One region of the Ensifer sp. LC384 genome, then DNA from elsewhere that is predicted to be linked to it. Evidence: riboswitches for the same ligand, from Rfam matches in the RefSeq annotation. Region 1 holds a riboswitch; the other holds the start of a gene.
The links. Region 1 has a riboswitch for S-adenosylmethionine ahead of metA (homoserine O-succinyltransferase). Riboswitches for the same ligand answer to the same signal wherever they lie in the genome.

Region 2: another riboswitch for S-adenosylmethionine. It lies ahead of BC363_RS12335 (O-succinylhomoserine sulfhydrylase); the one in region 1 lies ahead of metA (homoserine O-succinyltransferase).

Annotation. Positions count from the first base shown of each region.
Region 1 covers NZ_MBST01000056.1:144,076-151,666, forward strand. The annotation lists gene BC363_RS28260 (aldose epimerase family protein) at 1-338, opposite strand, end outside; gene BC363_RS28265 (VWA domain-containing protein) at 526-1,710, opposite strand; gene metA (homoserine O-succinyltransferase) at 1,726-2,652, opposite strand; SAM riboswitch at 2,716-2,793, opposite strand; gene BC363_RS28275 (NUDIX domain-containing protein) at 2,949-3,422, opposite strand; gene BC363_RS28280 (MoxR family ATPase) at 3,419-4,258, opposite strand; gene BC363_RS28285 (RidA family protein) at 4,380-4,760, opposite strand; gene leuD (3-isopropylmalate dehydratase small subunit) at 4,769-5,374, opposite strand; gene BC363_RS28295 (glyoxalase/bleomycin resistance/extradiol dioxygenase family protein) at 5,590-6,021, opposite strand; gene BC363_RS28300 (hypothetical protein) at 6,152-6,397, opposite strand; gene BC363_RS28305 (CoA ester lyase) at 6,508-7,413, shown strand; gene BC363_RS28310 (DUF1737 domain-containing protein) at 7,410-7,591, shown strand, end outside.
Region 2 covers NZ_MBST01000013.1:87,611-95,201, reverse strand. The annotation lists gene BC363_RS12350 (Hsp33 family molecular chaperone) at 1-699, shown strand, start outside; gene apaG (Co2+/Mg2+ efflux protein ApaG) at 977-1,369, opposite strand; gene BC363_RS12340 (CDP-alcohol phosphatidyltransferase family protein) at 1,481-2,095, shown strand; gene BC363_RS12335 (O-succinylhomoserine sulfhydrylase) at 2,136-3,320, opposite strand; SAM riboswitch at 3,366-3,444, opposite strand; gene BC363_RS12330 (2'-deoxycytidine 5'-triphosphate deaminase) at 3,519-4,616, shown strand; tRNA gene BC363_RS12325 (tRNA-Gly) at 4,697-4,771, shown strand; gene BC363_RS12320 (transporter substrate-binding domain-containing protein) at 4,958-5,791, shown strand; gene BC363_RS12315 (sterol desaturase family protein) at 5,950-6,762, opposite strand; gene BC363_RS12310 (tellurite resistance TerB family protein) at 6,859-7,269, opposite strand; gene BC363_RS12305 (thermonuclease family protein) at 7,320-7,591, opposite strand, start outside.

The DNA of each region.
Region 1 (7,591 bases):
TTGCCGATATTGTCGCTGCCGCCATGCAGATGCGTCACGCCCTTCTCGTTGCATTCGAGCTGATAGGTCGTGCCGTCGAGCGTGAAGCGACCGTCGCCGATGCGGTTGGCGCAGCGGCCGGGCGTTGCGCCAAAATAGGGGGAATGGGCGAGATAGCTTTCGAGATCGGTAAAGCCGAGCACCAGCGGCGGTTCATGGCCGTCCAGCCGCAGGTCCTGGATCACGGTTCCCCAGGTGAGGATATGAGCGGTCAGGCCGCCGCCGGAAAGCACGACACGATGAACCGGCTCACCCGATGGCAGGTGTCCGAAGATTTCCGTGTCCGCATGCTTGTCCATTGCCTGGCCCCCCCTACAGCGCCGCGCGTCCTAGCAGACGCGCAAAGGTCGCTGTAACACTTTGAGTTGCTGCATGTTTTATCCTTAAATCGGCTAGGATTTATGGAAACATGCAGTCCTCGCGGCAAGCAACCTGCGTCATTTCAGGTGGATCGGCAACCGGAAATCGAGATTTTCTGCGGTAGATTCAGCGCGATAGTTGTTTTGTCGCGTCCTGCAGTCCGGCGAGCGTCAAGGGAAACATCCACCCGCCGAGAAGGCTCCTGATCATGCCGATCGACTGGGTATGGCCCCAGTGCTGCTCGGGGACCGGATTGAGCCAGATGGATCGGGGAAAGTGGGCGGCGATACGCGAGAGCCAAAGCCCGCCGGCTTCGTCGTTCCAATGTTCGACCGAGCCGCCGGGGTGGCTGATCTCATAGGGGCTCATCGATGCGTCGCCGACGAAGATCGCGCGGTAGTCGCTGCCGAAGGTGCGCAGCAGCTCCGTCGTGCGGGTGATGTCGGCGCGGCGGCGACGATTGTCCTTCCACAGGCCCTCGTAGACGCAATTGTGGAAGTAGAAGTGCTCCATGTGGCGGAATTCGCCGCGTGCCGCCGAAAACAGCTCCTCGACGATGCGGATATGGTCGTCCATCGAACCGCCGACATCGAAGAACATCAGGAGCTTGACGGCGTTGCGCCGTTCCGGCCGGGTCACGACATCGAGATAACCGTGCTCGGCGGTGGCGCGGATCGTACCGGAAAGGTCGAGTTCGTCGGCAGCACCCTGGCGCACCCAGCGCCGCAGGCGTTTGAGCGCCACCTTGATGTTGCGCGTGCCGAGCTCGATCGTGTCGTCGTAATCCCTGAATTCGCGCCGGTCCCAGACCTTGACCGCGCGGCGGTGCCGCGAGCCGTCCTGGCCGATCCTGACACCTTCGGGATTGTAGCCATAGGCGCCGAAGGGGGAGGTGCCGGCAGTACCGATCCATTTGGAGCCGCCCTGGTGGCGCCCCTCTTGTTCGCGCAGCCGCTGGCGCAAGGTCTCCATCAGGGTCTCGAAGCCGCCAAGGGATTCGACCAGGCGTTTCTCTTCCTCGGTCAGATATTTCTCGGCAAGCTTGCGCAGCCATTCCTCGGGAATGGCCGCCTGCTCGAACTCGTCCGAGGGATTGATGGCCTCAAGGCCGGAAAAGCAATGCCGGAAGACGCCGTCGAAGCGGTCGATGTGGCGCTCGTCCTTCACCAGCGCCGTGCGCGCGAGGAAATAGAACGCCTCGATATCGAAGCTGGCGATGCCCGCCTCCATGCCCTCGATCAACGACAGGAATTCCCGGAGCGTGACCGGGATCTTCGCAGCCTTCAATTCGAGGAAGAAGGGGATGAACATTGGAGCCTCCGAGCCCTAGCGTTCTCCCCTGCCGATCATGTCCAGCTCGTAGGGCGTCGTCTGGTACATCTCGTTGATCCAGTTGCCGAAGAACAGATGCGCGTGGCTGCGCCAGCGGTTCTGCGGCGGCAGGGTCGAATCATTGTGCGGGAAGTAGTCGTGCGGCAGCTTGATCGGCGCGCCCGCATCCACATCCCGGAAATACTCGTCCGACAGCGATGTGGAATCATACTCCACGTGATTGAACATGTAGAGGCGCTTGCCCTTCTTCTCGTGCACGAGGCAGACGCCCATCTCTTTCGATTCCATCAGGATTTCCAGGTCGGCCACCCGGTCGATGTCGGCGCGGCGCACTTCGGTCCAGCGCGACACCGGCACGGCGAAATCGTCGGAAAAGCCGTTGAGATAGACGGAGGAGGGCTGCAGGTTCTGGTGGCGGTAGACGCCGAAGGCTTTCTCCTTCAGCGGATATTTCGGCACGCCGTGGAAATGATAGATCGCCGCCATCGCGCCCCAGCAGACGTTCAGCGTCGAATGCACATTGGTCGTCGTCCAGTCGAGGATGCGCTTCAACTCGTCCCAGTAGGTGACGTCCTCGTATTCCAGCGTTTCGACCGGGGCGCCGGTGATGATGAAGCCGTCGAACTTGCGGGCCTTCACCTCTTCCCAGGTCTCGTAGAAGGCGAGCAGGTGTTCCTCGGAGGTGTTTTTTGCCCGGTGCGCGCCGATGCGGATCAGCGACAACTCGACCTGCAGCGGCGAGGCGCCGATGAGGCGCGCCATCTGGATCTCGGTCTTGATCTTGTTCGGCATGAGGTTCAGGAGCCCGATCTGGAGCGGGCGGATATCCTGACGGATCGCCACGGTCTCGGTCATCACCCGCACGCCCTCGGTCGCGAGGGTTTCGAAGGCGGGCAGCGTATCGGGTATCTTGATGGGCATGGGGCTTCCACTCGATCAATACAAAAAAACCGGCGGCGATTGATCGCGACCGGTCCTCGGAAAATCCACGTTTCCTCGGCCCTTTAGCGATTTGTTTAACGTGGCTGCAAGCCGGCCGGCCAAATCACCACGGTTCATTTGATAGCGCGGCAAGGCCGCGGGGGTCAATGAAAAACGATTCGCCGGCTAAAAGGCCCCTCATCCCGCTGCCGCGACCGCTTTATTCCCCTTCACGCTTGCAGCAGATGACAAAGGTTGCAGCCGCCGCTCCCCTCTCCCCGCGTGCGGGGAGAGGGTTAGGGTGAGGGGCGAGCGACCGCCGAGCGGCGACGGGCAACTTGGGTTTGCAGCAAGTCCAGACCGTCCTGCATCCCGTATCCAAGCCGGTTGCGAGCCTCGCTCTGGCTGAGCCAGAAGAAGCGAAAGCGGATCGGCGGGCCACCGCTGAACGGCGTCATCTCCAGATGCAGCCAGGTTTCCCGTTGTTCGCCGGCAAGCTTCACATGGAAATAGTGCCGGCGATGGCAGATTTGCCGGCCGTTCTTGGTGAAGCGGTAGTCCTGCGTTGCAAGCGGCAAGACGATCGTCGGTGGCGCCAGCCCGGTTTCCTCGGCGAATTCGCGCAGGGCGGCGGCCTCGGGGCTTTCGCCCGGTTCCATCGTTCCACCGGGAACCTGCAGGTCGATATCCGGAAAGTCCGGCTCGTCGAAGACGAGCAGATGCTCCCGCCAGGTGGCGTAGATCAGAACCTTGTGGGCGTTTGGCCTCATCCGTCGCGGCGTGCCATGAAGGCCAGGCGCTCGAAGAGGTGGACGTCCTGCTCGTTCTTGAGAAGCGCGCCGTGCAGCTTCGGCAGCATGGTTTTGGGATCGGCGCGCAGGTCGACCGGGTCGATCTCGTCGGCGACGAGCAGGCGGATCCAGTCGAGCGCTTCGGAGGTCGAAGGCTTCTTCTTCAGCCCTGGCACCTGACGGATATCGTAGAAAGCGGCAAGGGCTGCCGAAAGCAGCGTCTTGCGGATGCCGGGATAGTGCACCTCGACGATGCGCGCGAGCGTGTCGGCGTCGGGAAAGCGGATATAGTGGAAGAAGCAGCGGCGCAGGAAGGCGTCCGGCAGTTCCTTCTCGTTGTTGGAGGTGATGACGACGATCGGCCGCTGGCGGGCGTGGATCGTTTCGTTGGTCTCATAGACGTGGAATTCCATCCGATCGAGCTCCTGTAGCAGATCGTTCGGAAACTCGATGTCGGCTTTGTCGATCTCGTCGATCAGCAACACCACCCGCCGCCCGGCCTCGAACGCCTGCCAGAGCTTGCCCTTGCGGATGTAGTTCTTGACGTCGTTGACACGCTCGTCGCCGAACTGGCTGTCGCGCAGGCGCGAGACGGCGTCATATTCGTAAAGCCCCTGCTGGGCCTTGGTCGTCGACTTGACGTTCCATTCGATGAGGTCGAGCCCGAGGGCTGCCGCAACCTGCCGGGCAAGCTCGGTCTTGCCGGTGCCCGGCTCGCCCTTGACGAGCAGCGGCCGTTCCAGCCGGATCGCAGCGTTGACGGCGATCATCAGGTCCTTGTCGGCGATATAGTCGGCGGTGCCTTCGAATTGCATGGGCTTCTTCCGGTCGTGGCGATGCGGACAACGGCTCTGCGAAGAACCCGACGTCGTGCCTCTGCAGTAGCGCATAAGCGGGGCAGGTGCCAATGCCGCGCCGGCAGCAGTCCGTCAGACGTCAGCCGCGGAAGGCGGTGACTTCGATCTCGATCAGCATTTCCGGCCGGATGAGATCGCAGACGACCATGGTGGCGGCCGGGCGGATATCGCCGAACATTTCGCCGAAGATCGGAAAAACCCGGTCGGCGAAGCTGGCATCGGTGACGTAATAGTGATTGCGCACCACATCCGAGAGCGAGAAGCCCGCCTCTTTCAGCGCGCCCTCGATCGTCTTCAGGCAATTGCGTGCCTGTTCTTCCACCGTTTCCGGCATGGTCATGGTGGCGTAATCGTAGCCGGTGGTGCCGGAAACGAAGCACCAGTCGCCCTTGGCGACGGCACGCGAATAGCCTGCCGTCTTCTCGAAGGGCGAACCGGAGGAGATGAGCTTGCGCGTCATCCCTTAGCTCACGCCCAGGGGCGCGAGGCGGCGGTCGACTTTTCGAAGCTGTCGATGGCCGTTGCCTTCTCCAGCGTCAGGCCGATGTCGTCGAGGCCGTTCAGCAGGCAGTGGCGTTTGAAGGCATCGATCTCGAACTTGACCGAGCCGCCGTCCGGGCCGGTGATTTCCTGGGTTTCCAGGTCGATCGACAGGATGGCGTTGGAGCCGCGCGAAGCGTCGTCCATCAGCTTGTCCAGGTTCTCCTGGCTGACGACGATCGGCAGGATGCCGTTCTTGAAACAGTTGTTGTAGAAGATGTCGGCGAACGAGGTCGAGATCACACAGCGGATGCCGAAGTCGAGAAGCGCCCACGGCGCGTGCTCGCGCGAGGAGCCGCAGCCGAAGTTGTCGCCGGCGACCAGGATCTTGGCGTTCTGGTAGGCGGGCTTGTTGAGCACGAAATCCGGGTTGACCGAGCCGTCCTCGTTGTAGCGCGCTTCGGCGAAAAGTCCCGTGCCGAGGCCGGTGCGCTTGATCGTCTTCAGGTAATCCTTCGGGATGATCATGTCCGTGTCGACGTTGACGACGGGGAGGGGCGCGGCGACGCCGGTGAGCTTGACGAACTTTTCCATAACTTCAGGCCTTCGATTTCAGCGAAATGTTGCGTAAGCGTTTAGATCAGTTTTGCGCCGAAATGAAGGAAAATCTGTCCCGAAGACACTTGCCGGGCGGGTGAAATTGCCTGCCCGGCAGCTGTCGTAGCGGTTGTTTTATCAGTTGGAGCGCCTTGCCCATGGGCTTTGCGGACATCGGCGGGTGTCTGGCGCCGGTGTCAGCCTGCCTTGACCTAGCCTGCCTTGACCGGGGCGTTCAACGCCCAGAGCACGCCGAAGGGGTCGCGCAGCTGTCCGTAGCGATCGCCCCAGAACATCACCTCGATGGGCATGACGATTTCGGCGCCGGCAGCCACCGCTTGGCTCCACCACGCGTCGATGTCGTCGACCGGCAGCATCAGGCTGTAGGCCTGCGGCTTTTCCAGGGGATGGCCATATTCCGGATAGGCGTCGCCAAGCATCAGCGAGCTGCCGTTGATGTGGAGATGGATGTGCATCGTCCGGCCCTGGTCGTCGACCGGTTGCCGATAAGCTTCCTTTGCGCCGAAGGCGTGCTTGTAGAATTCCGCAGCCTTGGCCGCGCCGTCGACCTGGAGATAAGGCACCAGACCGTTCAGGGCCGGTGGCAGCTGGTTTGCGTCCGTTTTCTGCGTATTGCTGTCCATGTCGTGCTCCTATCCTTCGTCACGAGGGCATGGCCTTTGCTGGCCTGGTCCAAGGACGAACGGAAACGGGTCCGCCCGACATGGGTGTCGCAAAATTTTATCTCGGCTTTGGAGACCGGTGCCGCGTGGCCTAGAGATCGATGATCGTGCCGCGACCGTCGTTCCAGATGCGCATTTCGCGCGGGGCGGCGCCGGAGGTCGGGCGGGCCGTGGCGCGGGCCGGCTTCAGATTCAGCCGGGCGGCAATGGCGCTGCCGATCGCGACAACGGCAGCGATGCCGGTCAGCGCGAGCGCAAGCGACGCGGTGAAGACGAAGGCCGCCAGCGTAATGGTAATGGCCACAGCCGTAAAAAGAACAGAGCGTATGCTTTGCATGATCGTCACCTTTCTGCCTCCGATGTGGGTGTTGCCGCCGCCGCTTGCAAGAGGGGGCGGCCGTTCGCCTCGTCTTGCGGAAAAAATGAAAGGCGGGCACAACTGGCCGCATGACAAAATCGATTGAACATCATCCCGTTCGCTTGCGCCGTTCGGTGCTTTCCGTGCCGGCCGACAATGTCCGCGCACTGGCCAAGGTTTCGGAACTTGCCGCCGATGCCGCGATCTTCGACCTCGAGGATGCGGTGGCGCCCGAGCGCAAGGCCGAGGCGCGTGACGGGCTCGTTCGCCACCTCATCGAAAACAGGCCGGATTGCGAGATCATCATCCGCATCAATGCGCTCGGATCGGGCTTCGGCCAGCAGGATCTGGCGGCAGCCGTTTCGGCAAAGCCCGACGCGATCCTTGTGCCGAAGGTCGAAAGCCCGGCCGATATCCAGATCGCCGCCGACTGGCTGGCCGATAACGATGCGCCGGAAGGCTTACGTCTCTGGGCGATGATCGAGACGCCACGCGGTGTCGTCAATGCGCCGGCGATCGCCGAGACCGGCCGCACCTTCGGCGGCAGGCTCGATTGCTTCGTCGTCGGCCTCAACGACCTGCGCAAGGAAACCGGCGTTCCCGACCGTCCCGGCCGACCTTACCTCATCCCCTGGCTGATGCAGATCCTGCTGGCCGCACGCGGAAGCGGTCTCGACGCCATCGATGCGGTGTTCAACGATTTCCGTGATGCCGACGGTTTCGATGAGGAGTGCCGGCAGGGGCGCGACATGGGGTATGACGGCAAGATGCTGATCCACCCGCTGCAGATCGGCCCGGCCAACGAACGCTTCGGCGTCGAGCAGGCCGCCGTCGACGAGGCGCGCGCGATCATCGCCGCCTTCGCGCTGCCGGATAATGCCGGCAAGGGCGTTATCAATCTTCATGGCCGAATGATCGAGCGGCTGCATCTCGACCAGGCCTTGAAGCTCGCCGCCAAGGCGGACACGATTGAAAAACGAAAGGCAAGATTTTGAAACTTTACCGCTTCCTCACCGGCCCCGACGATGCGTCCTTCTGCCATAAGGTGACGGCAGCGCTGAACCAGGGCTGGTCCCTGCACGGCTCGCCGACCTACGCCTTCAATGCGGATACGCAGCACATGCAATGCGGACAGGCCGTATTCAAGGAAGTCGAAGGCAAGGATTATCATCC
Region 2 (7,591 bases), on a different contig from region 1:
GTGCGCGCCTATGCCCGCTTCAATGAGGAAGCGTTGGCTGAAGCTCTGAAGGACGGACGCACGCAATCGCACGAGCTGCTCGGCAAGGGCGTTCTCGCGTTCACCATCGATCAGGGCGCCCATACCCAGCGCTATCAGGGCATCGTTGCGCTCGATGGCGCCACGCTCGAGGAAATCGCCGGCGTCTACTTCCGCCAGTCGGAACAGATCCCGACCAAGGTACGCCTTGGCGTCGCCGAACTGCTCGACCGCGACGAGAACGGCAAGCCCCGCCATCGCTGGCGTGCCGGCGGCATGGTCGCGCAGTTCCTGCCGGATGCGCCGGAGCGCATGCGGCAGCCGGATCTCTCAGGTGGCGACAGCGACAGCGACGACAACGAGCACCTCTTCGACGAGGATGATCTCTGGGCGGAAGCCAAGGTCATGGTCGAGACGATTGATGCCGACGAGCTGACCGACCCCATGGTCGGTACGGAACGTCTGCTCTATCGGCTGTTCCATGAGCGCGGCGTTCGCGTTTACCAGCCGCAGGCGGTATATGATCGCTGCAGCTGCTCGCGCGAAAAGATCCGTTCGGTGCTGACCGGGCTGCATGCCGACGATATCGAGAGCACGATCGAAGACGGCCTGATCAAGGTGACGTGCGAGTTCTGCTCGACCACCTATCGCTTCGAGGCAGGCGAAGTCCGCCAGCAGTGATACCAACCTGCGCTGATATTGACCTCTTGCGCCGGAGCGATTTTGGTTTCGGGCAAGGAGAAAACCGCAACCGGACCCAAGCGGTCCGGTGAGGATTATCGACGCCGTCCGGAGGCCAAAAGCGCCCGGCCCTTCGGGTGGGCCGTGTGTCGGCCACCGGCAGCGTCGCAATCCTCGACCGATGCCAAGGCATCGCTCTGCGGTATGCGCCTTGCCGGATGACCGCACACGGTCCCACGCAAGAGGTCAATATCAGCGCAGGTTGGTATAAGGCACCTCAATTCAGGGTTCGAACGAGCCCTGGCGAATCGAGCGAGAAGGCGGGGATGGCCACTTTGAAGGTTTCCCCGCCTTCCGATTCCATGCTGTAGTGGCCGAACATCACGCCCGAGGGCGTATCCAGCGGGCATCCGGAGGAGTATTCGTAGGTGTCGCCCGGGTTCAGCAACGGCTGCTCGCCGATGACGCCGGGGCCGCTGACCTCGTCCACCTGGCCGTTCTCGTCGGTGATGTGCCAGTAGCGCGTCATCAGCCGAACCGTCTCGGCCGAGTGGTTGGAGATGACGATGCGGTAGCCCCAGACGTAGCGGCTGTCATCCGGATCAGATTGCTCTTCCAGATAGTACGGCTCCACCGTAACTTCTATGTCGCGAGTGAGCGCGCGATACATGGGCAACACCTTGTTTCAAGTCTTTCAGGGTATTCTACAGCAATATGGTTTCGTCAAGAATAACGGCAGGATTGCAGGCGTCCGCGACCAAGCTGCGGGAAGGCGAGGCCTATGCTTGATGGCGCGGTGAGAAAACGCCTGGGTCCGAGGCTGGATCGGCTGGGTGCGGCGCTCGCCCGAAGAGGTGTCAGCGCCAATGCAGTCACGATGACCGGCCTCGCGCTCGGCCTCGTTGCCGCCCTCCTGATTGCCGGGCAATATTATCTTGCAGCGGCCGCCGTCATCGTTGCCAGTCGGCTTTGCGATGGTCTTGACGGCGCGGTGGCGCGAGCGACACGCAAGACCGATTTCGGCGGTTTCCTCGACATCGTGCTCGATTTCGTCTTCTACGGCGCCATCCCGCTCGGCTTCATCGTCGCCGATCCTCAAGGCAATGGCCTTGCCGGCGGGCTGCTGCTCTTCTCGTTCTACGTCAATGGATCGAGTTTCCTCGCCTATGCCGTCATGGCCGAGAAGCGATCGATGACGACGGATGTGCGGGGATCAAAATCGCTCTACTTCACCACGGGGCTCGCGGAGGCGACGGAGACGATTGTCGTCTTCCTGGCCTTCTGCCTGTTCCCGACGTGGTTTCCGGTGCTGGCGGCGCTGTTTGCGCTCGTTTGCCTTTATACGGCGCTGTCGCGCATCGTTCTTGCGCGGATGCAATTTCGCGACACGCCGTAGCGGCCGCCACCGATCACGGGGCGGCCGTACTTGTTTGGTGTCAGGCCTTGACGGCCTTCAGCGCGCGGGCGAAGTCCTCGACGATGTCGTCGCTGTCCTCGATGCCGGCGGAGAAGCGCACGGTGCCGGCGGAAATGCCGAGCTCGTCGCGGGCTTCGTCCGTCAGGTTCTTGTGCGTCGTCGTCGCCGGATGCGTGATCAGGCTCTTGGAATCGCCGAGATTGTTGGAGATGCGGGCGATCTGAAGCGCGTTCTGCAGCGCGAAGGCCGCGTCCTTGCCACCCTTGAGTTCGAAGGCGACGAGGGTCGAGCCGCCGGTCATCTGCTTGGCGATGATGTCGGCCTGCGGGTGGTCCTTGCGGCCGGGATAGATCACCTTAGCGACCTGCGGCTGCTCGGCAAGGAAGTCGGCGACGCGGCGGGCGTTCTCGGTCTGCTGCTTGACGCGCAGCGGCAGCGTCTCGATGCCCTTCAGCAACGTCCAGGCGTTGAACGGCGACATCGCCGGGCCGGTGTGGCGGAAGTAGTCGTGCAGGTGCTCGTTGATCCAGTCCTTGTCGGACAGAACCACGCCGCCGAGGCAACGGCCCTGGCCGTCGATATGCTTGGTGGCGGAGTAGACGACGATATGTGCGCCGAGCTCCAGCGGCTTCTGGAAGAGCGGCGTGGCGAAGACGTTGTCGACCACCACCTTGGCGCCAATCTGGTTGGCGAGCTTGGACACGCCGGCAATGTCGATCACTTCGAGCGTCGGGTTGGTCGGGCTTTCCAGGAAGAAGACCTTGGTGTTCTTCTGGATTGCCTTTTCCCAGTTGGCGAGATCGCGGCCGTCGACCAGGGTGCATTCGATGCCGTATTTCGGCGCCAGCGTCTCGACCACCCAGCGGCAGGAGCCGAAGAGGGCGCGGGCGGCAACGATGTGGTCGCCGGCCTTCAGCTGGCATAAAATGGCGGCAGCGACGGCGGCCATGCCCGATGCCGTGGCGCGCGCATCTTCGGCGCCTTCGAGCATGCACATGCGCTTTTCGAACATGTCGTTGGTGGGGCTGCCGTAACGGGCATAGATGAAGCCTTCGGTCTCGCCCTTGAAGCGCGCTTCCGCGGCCTCGGACGTCTCGTAGACGAAGCCCTGGGTGAGGAAGATCGCCTCGGAGGTCTCGCCGTGCTGGGAGCGGGTCGTTCCGCCGTGGACGAGTTGGGTTGCCGGGCGCCAGTTTTTGCTCATGTGACGGTCACCTTCAAAAACAAAAAAAACCGGCCGCGTGAAGGGCCGGTTTGATACCCGGCCTTTTTAGCTACTTGTTTAACGTGGCTGCAAGCCGACCGGCCAAATCACCACGGGATAAAGCTCCAATACTGCTTGGGTGCGCTTGCGTCAATTCCTGGAGTTTGGTTTTGTCTCGCAACTGAAAAGAGGATCGAAATGGGCCGCGAGACTGGGATTTTGGCCGACCGCGCGATCGCCGCGCTGTTTGCGACCGGACGCTTGAAAAGCGAAAAGGCGCTGGATCAAGATCAGATCCAGCCGGCAAGCCTCGACCTGCGCCTTGGCGCCAAGGCATTTCGCGTGCGCGCGAGCTTCATGCCAGGCCCGGCTCACCTCGTTGCCGACAAGCTCGACCGGCTGAAGCTGCATGTCGTCGATCTCTCCGACGGCGCCGTGCTGGAGACCGGCTGCGTCTATATCGTGCCGCTGATGGAAAGCCTCGACCTGCCGGAGACCATGTCGGCTTCGGCGAACCCGAAAAGCTCCACCGGCCGCCTCGACATCTTCACCCGCGTCATCACCGATCGCGCCCAGGAGTTCGACAAGATCCCGGCGGGATATCGCGGGCCGCTCTATCTCGAAATCAGTCCGCGCACCTTCCCGATCGTCGTGCGGCGCGGCTCGCGGCTGTCGCAGATCCGTTTCCGCACCGGCCAGTCGCTTCTCTCCGAACAGGAACTGCTGGCGCTGCATGAAAGCGATGTGCTGGTTGCGAGCGACAAGCCGAATGTCAGCGGCGGCGGGATCGCCCTGTCGATCGATCTCAAGGGCACCGGCCCGGACGGGCTGATCGGCTACCGCGGCAAGCACCACACCGCAGTCGTCGATGTCGACAAGAAGGCGCAGCACGCCGTGTTCGACTTCTGGGAGCCGCTCTACAGCCGCGGCCGCGACGAGCTGATCCTCGATCCCGACGAGTTCTACATTCTCGTTTCGCGCGAAGCCGTGCATGTTCCGCCGCTCTACGCCGCCGAGATGACGCCGTTCGATCCGTTGGTCGGCGAATTCCGCGTGCATTATGCCGGCTTCTTCGACCCGGGCTTCGGCCATGCCTCCGCCGGCGGCAGCGGCAGCCGGGCCGTGCTCGAAGTGCGCAGCCACGAGGTTCCCTTCATCCTGGAGCATGGCCAGATTGTCGGCCGGTTGGTCTATGAGCACATGCTGGAGCGTCCGGAGGGGCTTTACGGGCTCGGCCTTGGTTCCAATTATCAGGCGCAGGGCCTCAAGCTCTCCAAGCATTTCCACGCGGAGTAACAGAAAAAGGACCGTTGCGCGGCGACGCGGCGCAACGGTCCTTGACAGATGCACGCGGTTGAGGAAGTTTCCGAAGCGCTGCGGGTGTAGTTCAGTGGTAGAACGCCAGCTTCCCAAGCTTGATGTCGTCGGTTCGATCCCGATCACCCGCTCCACTTTTTTCTTCGAGGTCAGCCCACCGGGTTTTGAGCCGGCGCTCCTGAGGGCGACGGTTCGAACCGCAGGGCGCCGAAGCCAGTAGCCAGCCCGGTTCCATCCGGCTAATCTTCCAATCGACCATGAATCATCTGCGGCCGCACAGGCCGTGCCGCAACACCCAAGAGACGTGCTGGCCATTGCCCATGAAAATCCACCGACTGCTGGCTCTGTGCGTGTATCTGATGGCGGGCTCGCTCGCCGCCCAGCCCAAGGATCTGCCCAATCTGTTCGACGCGCGCGAGCGCATTGCCAAGCCGGATCTGACCGGCCTTGCCCGCCTGCGGTTCCTGACCACGGTGGATTTCCCGCCGTTCAACTTCATCGACCAATCGGGCAAGCTTTCGGGCTTCCATGTCGACCTGGTGCGCGAGATCTGCCGCGAACTCGATATCGAAGCCAAATGCCAGATCCAGGCGGTGACCTATGCCGAGCTGCTGCCGGCACTGGAAGAGGGGCAGGGGGAGGCGGTCGCCGCCGGCATCGCCGTCAGCCCGGAGCTGCGTCAGCGCTTCGGCTTCTCGCGGCCCTTCATGCGGCTTCCGGCGCGCTTCGCCGTCAACACCAAGGCGGCCGGTGCCGTCCCCGATCCCACGGGCCTAAAGGGCAAGCCGGTCGGCGTTGTTTCCGGCACCACGCATGAGGTGATGTTCAGGGCCTTCTTCCCCAAGCTGGAAGCCAAGGTCTTTCCAGATCGCGATGCGATGCTCGCCGCCCTGCAAAAGGGCGAGGTGCCGGCGGTCTTTTCCGACGGCATGCAGCTTTCCTTCTGGGTGTCCGGCAGCGCGGCTGCCGGCTGCTGCTCGCTCATCGACGGCGCTTATTTCTCACAGCGTTTTCTTGGCGAGGGCCTGACGATCATGAACCGCAAGGCTGAGCCGGCGCTGACGCAGGCGATCGACCATGCCTTGCTGGCACTTTCGCGCAGCGGTAGGCTGGACGAGATCTACCTGCGCTATTTCCCGAACGGTATTTACTAAAGCATGCATGCCGTTGTCGCAAAACCGCTCCGCACTTTTGTGCGGCATGCTTTACAGCGCCGCGCGTCAAACATGACGCGCTAAGGACGCTGTAACACTTTAAACTTGCTGCATAATTTATCCCTAAATCGATTCCGATTTAAGGAATTATGCGGTAGTCAGCTGCGCCGGAACGGCAGAAGCAACGACCACAGAAGCTTGGTCGGCTCGCTTCGGCCATAGGCGGTGAGCCCCGTTTCGATCCCATCGTCGCCCCGTCGCGGCCGATCCGTATAGGTCGAAAACAGCCGGTCCCAGATCGCCAGGTTGAAGCCGTAGTTCGAATCCGTCTCTAAGCGCTCGGTCGAGTGGTGGATGCGGTGCATGTCGGGCGTGACGATCAGCGGCCGCAGCGCCCGGTCGAGGCGGAGTGGCAGCCGCAGATTGGCATGGTTGAACATGGCGGCGGCGTTGAGCACGATCTCGAACAGCAGCACGGCGGCGGCCGGCGCTCCGAGTGCGGCGATGACCGCAACCTTCCAGGCCATCGATATCATGATCTCCAGCGGATGAAACCGCAGCGCGGTGGTCAGGTCGACGCCCGGATCTGCGTGATGAACCCGGTGCACCCGCCATAGGATGGGGAACTTGTGGAAGGCGATGTGTTCCAGCCAGATGGCGAAGTCGAGCGCGACGAAGGCGATCACGCCGGCGAAGAGCGAAGGAACGCCCAATGCCGGCAGCAAGCCGTATCCCTGCGCCTGCGCCCAAAGTGCTGCGCCCGTGGCAGCAGCCGGGAAGATCAGCCGCAACAGAAGCGAGGACAACACGAGGATCGACAGGTTGGTAAACCAGCGGCGCGCCTTCAGCGCCCTTTGCAGTTCCGGCCGCTCCAGCCTCGGGTGCAGAAGCTCGAGTACCGCCATGGCGGTAAAGACCGAGAGAAAGGCCGCAAGGCGCCATAGGGGCTCGGTCACGCCGAAGAGCTGCATCCGTTACGCCTCCTGCCGGTTTTCCGTGAAGCGATATCACGCGTTGGCAGCGCCACGCCAAGACACGTTCACGTGAGCCGACTGGGCGGCCTGCCGCTACCTGCGGAAGCGGGCGAGGGCACCCCGTTCGATCGCCGCGCAGGTAAGCTTGTCGAGACCGAGCCGGTCGCGCAGCAACTGAAGTAAGCGGATTTCCTCGTTGCGGATGCGCTGATCGGCAGCCGCAATCTCGACTGCGAGCGCGTAGGCCGTTTCGTGAAGCCGCTCGGGCAGTGCCTCGCGCACGATCTCAAGCACGATGTCGAGGCCCTCGGGGGCGGCAAGCTGGGCTGCGCATTCGTGGCCGACAAGCACGAGTTGATCCTCATCGAAACCCTCGAAGGCGGGAAGAAACTGCACGAGCCTGCCGATGCGCGCGAACTCGTCGTCGCTCATCTCCCGGTCGACGGCCGACATCATCACCATGACATAGACAAGGGCTTCGTGCTGGCTGAGGCTTGGGGGCATCGGTGCTTTCCGGAACGTGTTTGCGAAGAACTGGTGTGTTCCGCCGCCACTTACAAGTCCGGTGCTGCTTCGTCCATGGTGGCAGCGGCGCTCGGATCGTCGAATGGCATCGGCGTTTGGCGAAAATCGCGTGGGTCGTCGCCGTAAAAGCCGAGCCTTGCCTTGTGCGCGGCCTCCCCTTGCACTTCGAGCGCGGAGCCGGGCAATGGCGTCGCCCAGCCATTGGCAACGAGCCAGGCGGCCGGATCCTGTCCGCCGACGGTGCATTGTGCGGTGACGGTTTCGTCCGTTTCGCCCTTGGCGATGTCACAGCTGACCGCGC